Regions from separate parts of the Dyadobacter sp. BE31 genome, predicted to be linked through region 1. Evidence: riboswitches for the same ligand, from Rfam matches in the RefSeq annotation. Region 1 holds a riboswitch; each other region holds the start of a gene.
The links. Region 1 has a riboswitch for cobalamin ahead of J2Y43_RS00740 (cobyrinate a,c-diamide synthase). Riboswitches for the same ligand answer to the same signal wherever they lie in the genome.
Positions count from the first base shown of each region.

Region 2: linked by a shared signal. The riboswitch ahead of J2Y43_RS07525 (TonB-dependent receptor domain-containing protein) and the one ahead of J2Y43_RS00740 (cobyrinate a,c-diamide synthase) in region 1 are both predicted to bind cobalamin.
Region 3: linked by a shared signal. The riboswitch ahead of metE (5-methyltetrahydropteroyltriglutamate--homocysteine S-methyltransferase) and the one ahead of J2Y43_RS00740 (cobyrinate a,c-diamide synthase) in region 1 are both predicted to bind cobalamin.

Region 1 covers NZ_JAVDXA010000001.1:175,878-178,141, forward strand. The annotation lists gene J2Y43_RS00740 (cobyrinate a,c-diamide synthase) at 1-949, opposite strand, end outside; gene J2Y43_RS00745 (hypothetical protein) at 990-1,154, shown strand; cobalamin riboswitch at 1,118-1,320, opposite strand; cobalamin riboswitch at 1,398-1,596, shown strand; gene J2Y43_RS00750 (hypothetical protein) at 1,698-2,264, shown strand, end outside.
Region 2 covers NZ_JAVDXA010000001.1:1,789,933-1,792,196, reverse strand. The annotation lists gene J2Y43_RS07525 (TonB-dependent receptor domain-containing protein) at 1-1,105, opposite strand, end outside; cobalamin riboswitch at 1,095-1,296, opposite strand; gene J2Y43_RS07520 (DMT family transporter) at 1,361-2,264, shown strand, end outside.
Region 3 covers NZ_JAVDXA010000004.1:596,865-599,128, reverse strand. The annotation lists gene J2Y43_RS23140 (glucosamine-6-phosphate deaminase) at 1-351, shown strand, start outside; cobalamin riboswitch at 507-732, shown strand; gene metE (5-methyltetrahydropteroyltriglutamate--homocysteine S-methyltransferase) at 953-2,264, shown strand, end outside.

The sequences.
Region 1 (2,264 bases):
GCATCGTTTGATTGCCCGACAATTGCCTTGCAAATAGCTCGGGATATCCGCCCGGCAGGTACAGAAAGTCGGTTTCAGGCAAAGCCCGGTCGTGCAGAGGGCTGAACCACTGCACTTCTCCGAAGGCGCGTAAGCATGCTATATTCTGGTGATACAAGAATGAAAATGCCTCATCTTTCGCGACGGTAATGCGCAGGTTTCGGGGATTATTTTGAAGGTATGATTGATTTTCCCGACTTAAAACCGGCTTATTTTCATCATTGCTACTCACGGCAGTAAGTTCCAGCAACCTTTCCAGGTTAACTGTCCGCGGGATAATCTCTGCCAGCTTTTGGACAATCTGTTCGTAATCGGTTTCGGCCGATATATGCAGCCCCAAATGCCGGGATGGAATATTCAGTTCCTCGTTTTTAGGCAAATACCCCAGTGCTTCCACGCCGGCATCGACACATGCGTCCTGCAAAAACCGGTAATGCGATTCGGTGTTCACAAAGTTGAATATGGCCCCCACCACGCGGATGCCCGGATAAAAGTTCTTCAACCCGTAAATCAACGGAGCTGCCGAATACGCCATCGACCGCGCATTGATCACGAGCACTACCGGTATATCCAGTAGGGCCGCGATCTCCGCGCTGCTGCCCTTCATTTTATCGGCCCCGTCGAAAAGCCCCATCACGCCCTCGGTTACACTCACGTCCGCGCGGGACGCATAACGCTCGTACACCTCACGCATATGTGCTTCCGAGGCCATAAAAGTATCCAGGTTCAGCCCTGGCCGCCCGGCCGCTGTACCGTGGTGGATCGTGTCGATATAATCCGGCCCGCATTTGAACGCCTGCACTTCAAGCCCTCGGTCCCGCAGCGCACGCAGCAGCCCCAGGGTCAGCGTAGTCTTCCCCGAATTGCTCGATGGCGCGGATATCAGGAAACTGGATTTTGGAGCAGACATCTTTCAACAATCGGTGAATTGGAAGTTCTGACAACTTCAAATGCATTCGACAGTAAAAGAAAACAGAAAGGAATTCCCCGGCAGCAACGCGCCAGGCGAGCGTCGTACCGCAAAACGGGTGAAAACCGACGAATATCCAAACCAGACCCTGCTTCATACCGCGAAAGCATTGTCAACAAGGAAAAGGATGGGTGTTCTGGCTTAGGTCAATGATTGAATGAGTGAATGATAGAATGATTGAATAGTAAATATTCGGTCATTCGGTCATTCGGTCATTCAGACATTATCACCTCACAGTTGCGCGACAGCTCGTGGATTTACACGATTCCCCCGGAATGCGTTGATACGCAATCCCTTTTCCTGTTGGAGAAGTATGTTAAAGAACTTTTAATGCTGCAAAGTTAGCGGTATTCGGCTATTTTTCTGGCTTATCTCCGACAAAAACACCTAGCTTTGCATATTCATTGGTTCGCGCCTCCGGCGTGATTAAAAGGGAATCCGGTGCAAATCCGGAGCAGTACCCGCTGCTGTAAGTTCACGAAACGATGTTCTTGTTAGATGTCACTGGGAGATAATTCAATCATTCCTCCCGGGAAGGCGCAAGAGCTGAACGAGCCAGAAGACCTGCCGTTGAATGATCCGGTTTTGCTTTCGGGAAGAAAGGCAAGAGGAAGCGGCAGGCTGCGTTGCGGCCAGGCTAGTCCCTGCATTCTCCCATAAGTTATCTGTTAATTTATGCGGAAACCCAATGATTCACTATTTACTTATTGATTCTCTGCTCCTTGGCGTGCAGCATTCCTTCGAACCCGACCATATGGCTGCGGTTTCGGTTCTGGCGACAGAAGAGAACGAGGCCCAACGAAGCCCGGCCCAACGAGGTCCATCCCTCCGATGGAAACTCATCTGGCGGTCCTCGCACTGGGCGCTGGGGCATTCTCTTACGCTGATTTTATTCGCCATTTTGGTGCTTTTGCTCAAATCGACGATGTCGCTGCACATTGCCGACCAGGTTGAGCTACTCGTAGGCCCGCTGATGATCTGGCTCGGTCTTATGGCGATCCGCCGGAATTTCAGAACCGAAAAACCTGCATCGGCACCGGCCGAACGCAAGGTAAGCCGCTCGTTCTGGGTGGGCATGGTGCATGGCCTTGCGGGTACAGGCGGAGCGTGCGCGGTAGCGCTTACACTTGCCGCGCGTGACGCCATGACAGCCGTTTGGATCATTGTACTGCAAAGCATCGGCATTATTCTCTCCATGTCGGCATACGGCTATTTTTTTGCCTTTTCCATCGGCCGTTTTGCCGGAAAGCGCGAA
Region 2 (2,264 bases), 1.6 Mb from region 1:
CATACCCGGGCACGCGCGAGCGATAATGTGTCCATTCTCCCCCGGTTTTGACGGAGACCGGATTGGCCTTACCTCCCAGACTTAGCGTAAAGTCCTTTTCAATCCTTGAAGCGAACTTGTCAGTTACCGAATGGTCGGGGTGGGAGAGGTCGCCTTTGGCATAATCGATGATGTCGCGTACCCAGGCTGTGCGTAGCGTGAGCGTGCGTACCTGGTAGCGGACCATCGTGCGATAGGCGGTGGTACGGGTCATTTCACGGCCTTGTACATCGTCGGGCGTCAGCGTCAGTTTATTGTCGGTGAGCCAAACGTGCGCGGAAATTTCCTGGTCGTTTTGTGAGCGTAGGAACAGGTCCTGTACAATGCCCTTTTGAAAAGTTTCGGTAGGCAGGAGTGCATACGTGTTCCGGGTTGGCTTCGGGTAGTCGTTGTTCATCCTGCCATAGTAAAGTGCCGTTTTGCCGGAGAATGCCCACGCGTTGTTTAGCGGGAACGCATATCGGATATCCGTTCTGCTCTGATGGTTGTGGAAGCTTTCTCGTTGTCTGCCGTCAGACACGTAAAGCGGCGTGACCGATGCACGGCTGTCAAGCAAAATGCTCCCGCCGACGGCATCGGAGCCCACAATGCTGGCCGAGGAGCCATACTGAACCGAAAGCTGGTCGAAACCTGCTACTGGAATGGTAGAGAAGTCCGTTTGTCCAAGCGTGGGCGCATTGATATTGAGCCCGTTCCACAAAACGGCGGTATGGTTGGCGGAGGTGCCCCGGAACGACGCGGTGCTGAGCTGACCAGGTCCGTAATTTTTAAATGCAATAGGGGTATATGCGGACAAAATGTCGCCAATATTCTGATAGCGTACTTGCGCGAGCGAAGCGGAGTCGATGCGCTGGATTTTCAGGCCGCTCATGAATTTTTGTGGGACAAATCCCTTCACAATGACGGGGTCGAGGGCAATGGAGTCTTTTTGTGCATAAACCGGCAACGCCAGTGCAAAACTTGCCCATAACATCCAGTAACCCACAAATCTCCGGTCGGTAAACACTCTAAATCGCAAATGATTGGCGGTGATCTTCTGTTTTTCCTCCGAAAACGATCCGATCAAATGCTCTGGCAGGTCTCCTGGCTCGTCTTTCGCACCCGGAGCCTTCCCGTCGCAGGACAGTGGCATGAAGAATCGGGCACGTGTTGGCAGACTTACAGTTGCGGGGACAGCTTCCGGTACTAGCGGAATTCCCTATTAAGCCTAATCGCTGACTAGAAGCAGCTTATGGCACCAAGCGGGTGCAAAGGTAGGTATTTCCCCCGACTTTTCGTTGTCTGCGATAACCGCTATCTTTGCGGCAAATTCTGATTGCTTTTGGCCGCTTCTACTGAAAATTTCCCGACCGCATCCTCCCTGAAAGGCATTTACCTCATGCTGGGCGCCGCATTTTTTTTCTCGCTCACATCCGCGATCTCGAAATGGCTGGGGAGGGAATTTCATATCGTACAGCTGGTTTTTTTCAGAAATATCGTTGGGGTGGTTTTTATCATCAGCAGCATCTGGCAACGGCCGCTGAGGCAGGAAGGCGGAAAGTTGGGACTGCTTGTTTTCAGAGGAGTTGTAGGTACGTTGTCGCTCTACATGCTTTTTTATGCGATCCAGACGCTTGGGCTCGGCCGGGCCTCTACCTACCAATATACCTACCCTATTTTTCTGGCGCTTTTCTCCTGGCTGCTCATCGGCGAAACGCTGAATGGGAAGGAGTGGATGGCCATATTCGTCGGTTTTACCGGCATTTTGTTCGTTTTTCGTCCCGATTTGTCGTCGTCGCTGCGAGATAATGCATTAGGCTTGGGTAATGCGCTGCTGACGGCCATTTCTTACCTGTCGATCCGTCAACTCGGCGTCGTGTACGACACGCGCGCGATCATCCTTTCATTTATGCTTAGCGGGATTGTAATGCCTATTCTGTCGATGCTGGTCGGTACGTATTACCCCATGGAGCATTTGGATTTTCTGATAGGTACATTCAAATGGCCGGAGAATGCCTGGCAATGGTTGGGCTTTCTCGCATTAGGCCTTACCGCGCTTTTAGGCCAAAAAATGCTCACGCAATCATTTACCTACGATAAAGCGGGGCGTGTCGCAGCGGTGGGTTATTCCAATATCCTTTTTTCGGTATTGATCGGCTTTTTGATGGGAGAGGCTATTCCCACGCTTTCGATGCTAACGGGCATGCTGCTGATCATCACGGGCGGTATTCTGGTGTCTTTGGCCA
Region 3 (2,264 bases), on a different contig from region 1:
CTCGATCTTATCATATTAGGCGTAGGCATGAACGGCCACCTAGCCCTCAACGAGCCCGGCACGCCTTGGGATACCTACGCCCACATTTCTGAGCTCGATACCGTAACCGTTGAAGTAGGTCAGAAGTATTTCAAACAGCCCACCACCCTCACACGTGGCATTACTGTTGGTATAAGGCACATTCTGGAAGCACGAGCGGCTATTCTCCTGGCATCGGGCAAAGCGAAGGCCCCGGTTATCCAGCGGGCATTGGCATTTCCCGTTTCAAAGGATTTTCCGGCAACGGTTTTACAGAATCATTTGAATGCGGAGTTTATATTGGATGCGGAGGCGGCCGGAACGATTTCTTAGCTGATACGAAATCACTTTTAACGCCATTTATTTTACTCCAAATAAGATATTTTATCCTGCCGAAAGGCTAATTTCTACTCACTTCACTGAAATTGGGTGACCATTTACAGCCGAATGCGCCTTCCGCCTAAATTTGACGCAGTTCTTTGTGAACGCCCGTCAATCGGGGTGATGGTTTTTGCTTTTGGACCCCTCAGCCAAAAACAGCAAAACAAAAAGGAACCGTGTGCAATTCACGGGCAGTCGTGCTACTGTAAGTATCCGCTCTGAGCATTCAGGGCCTGTTTTTACCCTCGCGTCCCATTGCAGCGCCCCGGCGCGGCGAGAAGGGCGGTAAAAATGATACAAGCCAGGAGACTTGCCATCATCCTCAATGGCTTTTCCCTCACGGGTGGGGAGCAGTCAAGCATTGATTTACCACATTTTATTGCAGTACCACAGGCTACCCGGCTGTTTTGGGGAAACTGTATCTGTTCGTTTCGCAGGGTAGCCCCGTTGCCGCGATGGAATGAAGTGCCGGCGATCGTCCGCAACAGGCGTTTTGTCGGGATGGGAGGGTGTTTTCACAGGGTTTTTATTAACTCTTTAAACACAAAAAAGTATGTTGTCACACAACCTCGGCTACCCGCGCGTGGGAAGCCTTCGCGAGCTCAAAAAGGCTAACGAACAATTCTGGGCCGGTACCATCGACCGCGATGCATTGCAGAAAACTGCCCGGAAGATCCGCCACCAGAACTGGGAAACGCAGCAGAATGCAGGTATCGGCCTCATTCCTTCCAATGATTTTTCGCTTTATGACCACGTCCTCGACACCTCACTGATGGTCGGCGCCATTCCTGAGCGTTACCACCAGTTGCTCGATGGCAAGTCGAACAAGGAGCTCGACCTCTATTTCGCGATGGCCCGTGGCTATCAGAAAAACGGGCTGGATATCAATGCAATGGAGATGACGAAATGGTTCGATACCAACTATCACTACCTCGTGCCCGAGTTTGTGAAGGACCAGAAATTCAAGCGGTATTCGGAAAAGGTTTTGCTGGAATTTGAAGATGCATTGCAAAAAGGCATTCTCACAAAACCTGTGCTGCTCGGGCCGGTTACCTATTTGCTTTTGGGTAAAGAAAAGGAAGGCGGCTTTGATCGCATTGACCTGCTGGATAGCCTTTTACCTGTTTACATATCCATACTCAAAGAACTCGCAGCGAGAGGAGCCGAATGGGTACAGCTTGATGAACCGGGATTGGTGCTGGATTTGAATGAAAAGGAAAAACTGGCATTTCTGAGTGCGTACAATCAGATCAGAGAGGCGTTTCCGAAGCTGCGCATTCTGGTAACAACCTATTTTGGACCGCTGGAAGATAACCTCGCGATCGCGACCGCATTGCCGGTGGATGCATTGCATTTGGACCTGACGCGCGGTGCAGAGACTTTACCGCAGATTCTGGGGGAGGAAGCATTTATATCTTCCACCAAAAAGCTCTCGTTGGGCGTTGTAGATGGCCGGAATATCTGGAAAAACGATTATCAAAAGTCGCTAGAATGGATTCAAGCAGCTGTAAATGTGCTGGGAGAAGAGCGGGTTTTGGTGGCACCGTCATCGTCGTTGCTGCATAGCCCTTATGATCTGGAATTGGAAAAAAATGAAGCGGTACTAACGCCGGAGATTAAAAACTGGCTGGCATTTGCAAAACAGAAACTGAATGAGGTGACTACATTGGCAAGGCTTGCAACGGCCGACTATGCAATTGATAGTGCATTTCTGGACAATCAAAAGGCTATTACAAGCCGCCGCACATCTGCATTGATCCACAAACCGGCGGTGAAAGCACGGGTTAGTGAAGTGCGAGAGCCGGATTTCGACCGGCAGAATGCTTTTAGTATCAGGCAGGCCATTCAATTGGAAAAGCTGAAAT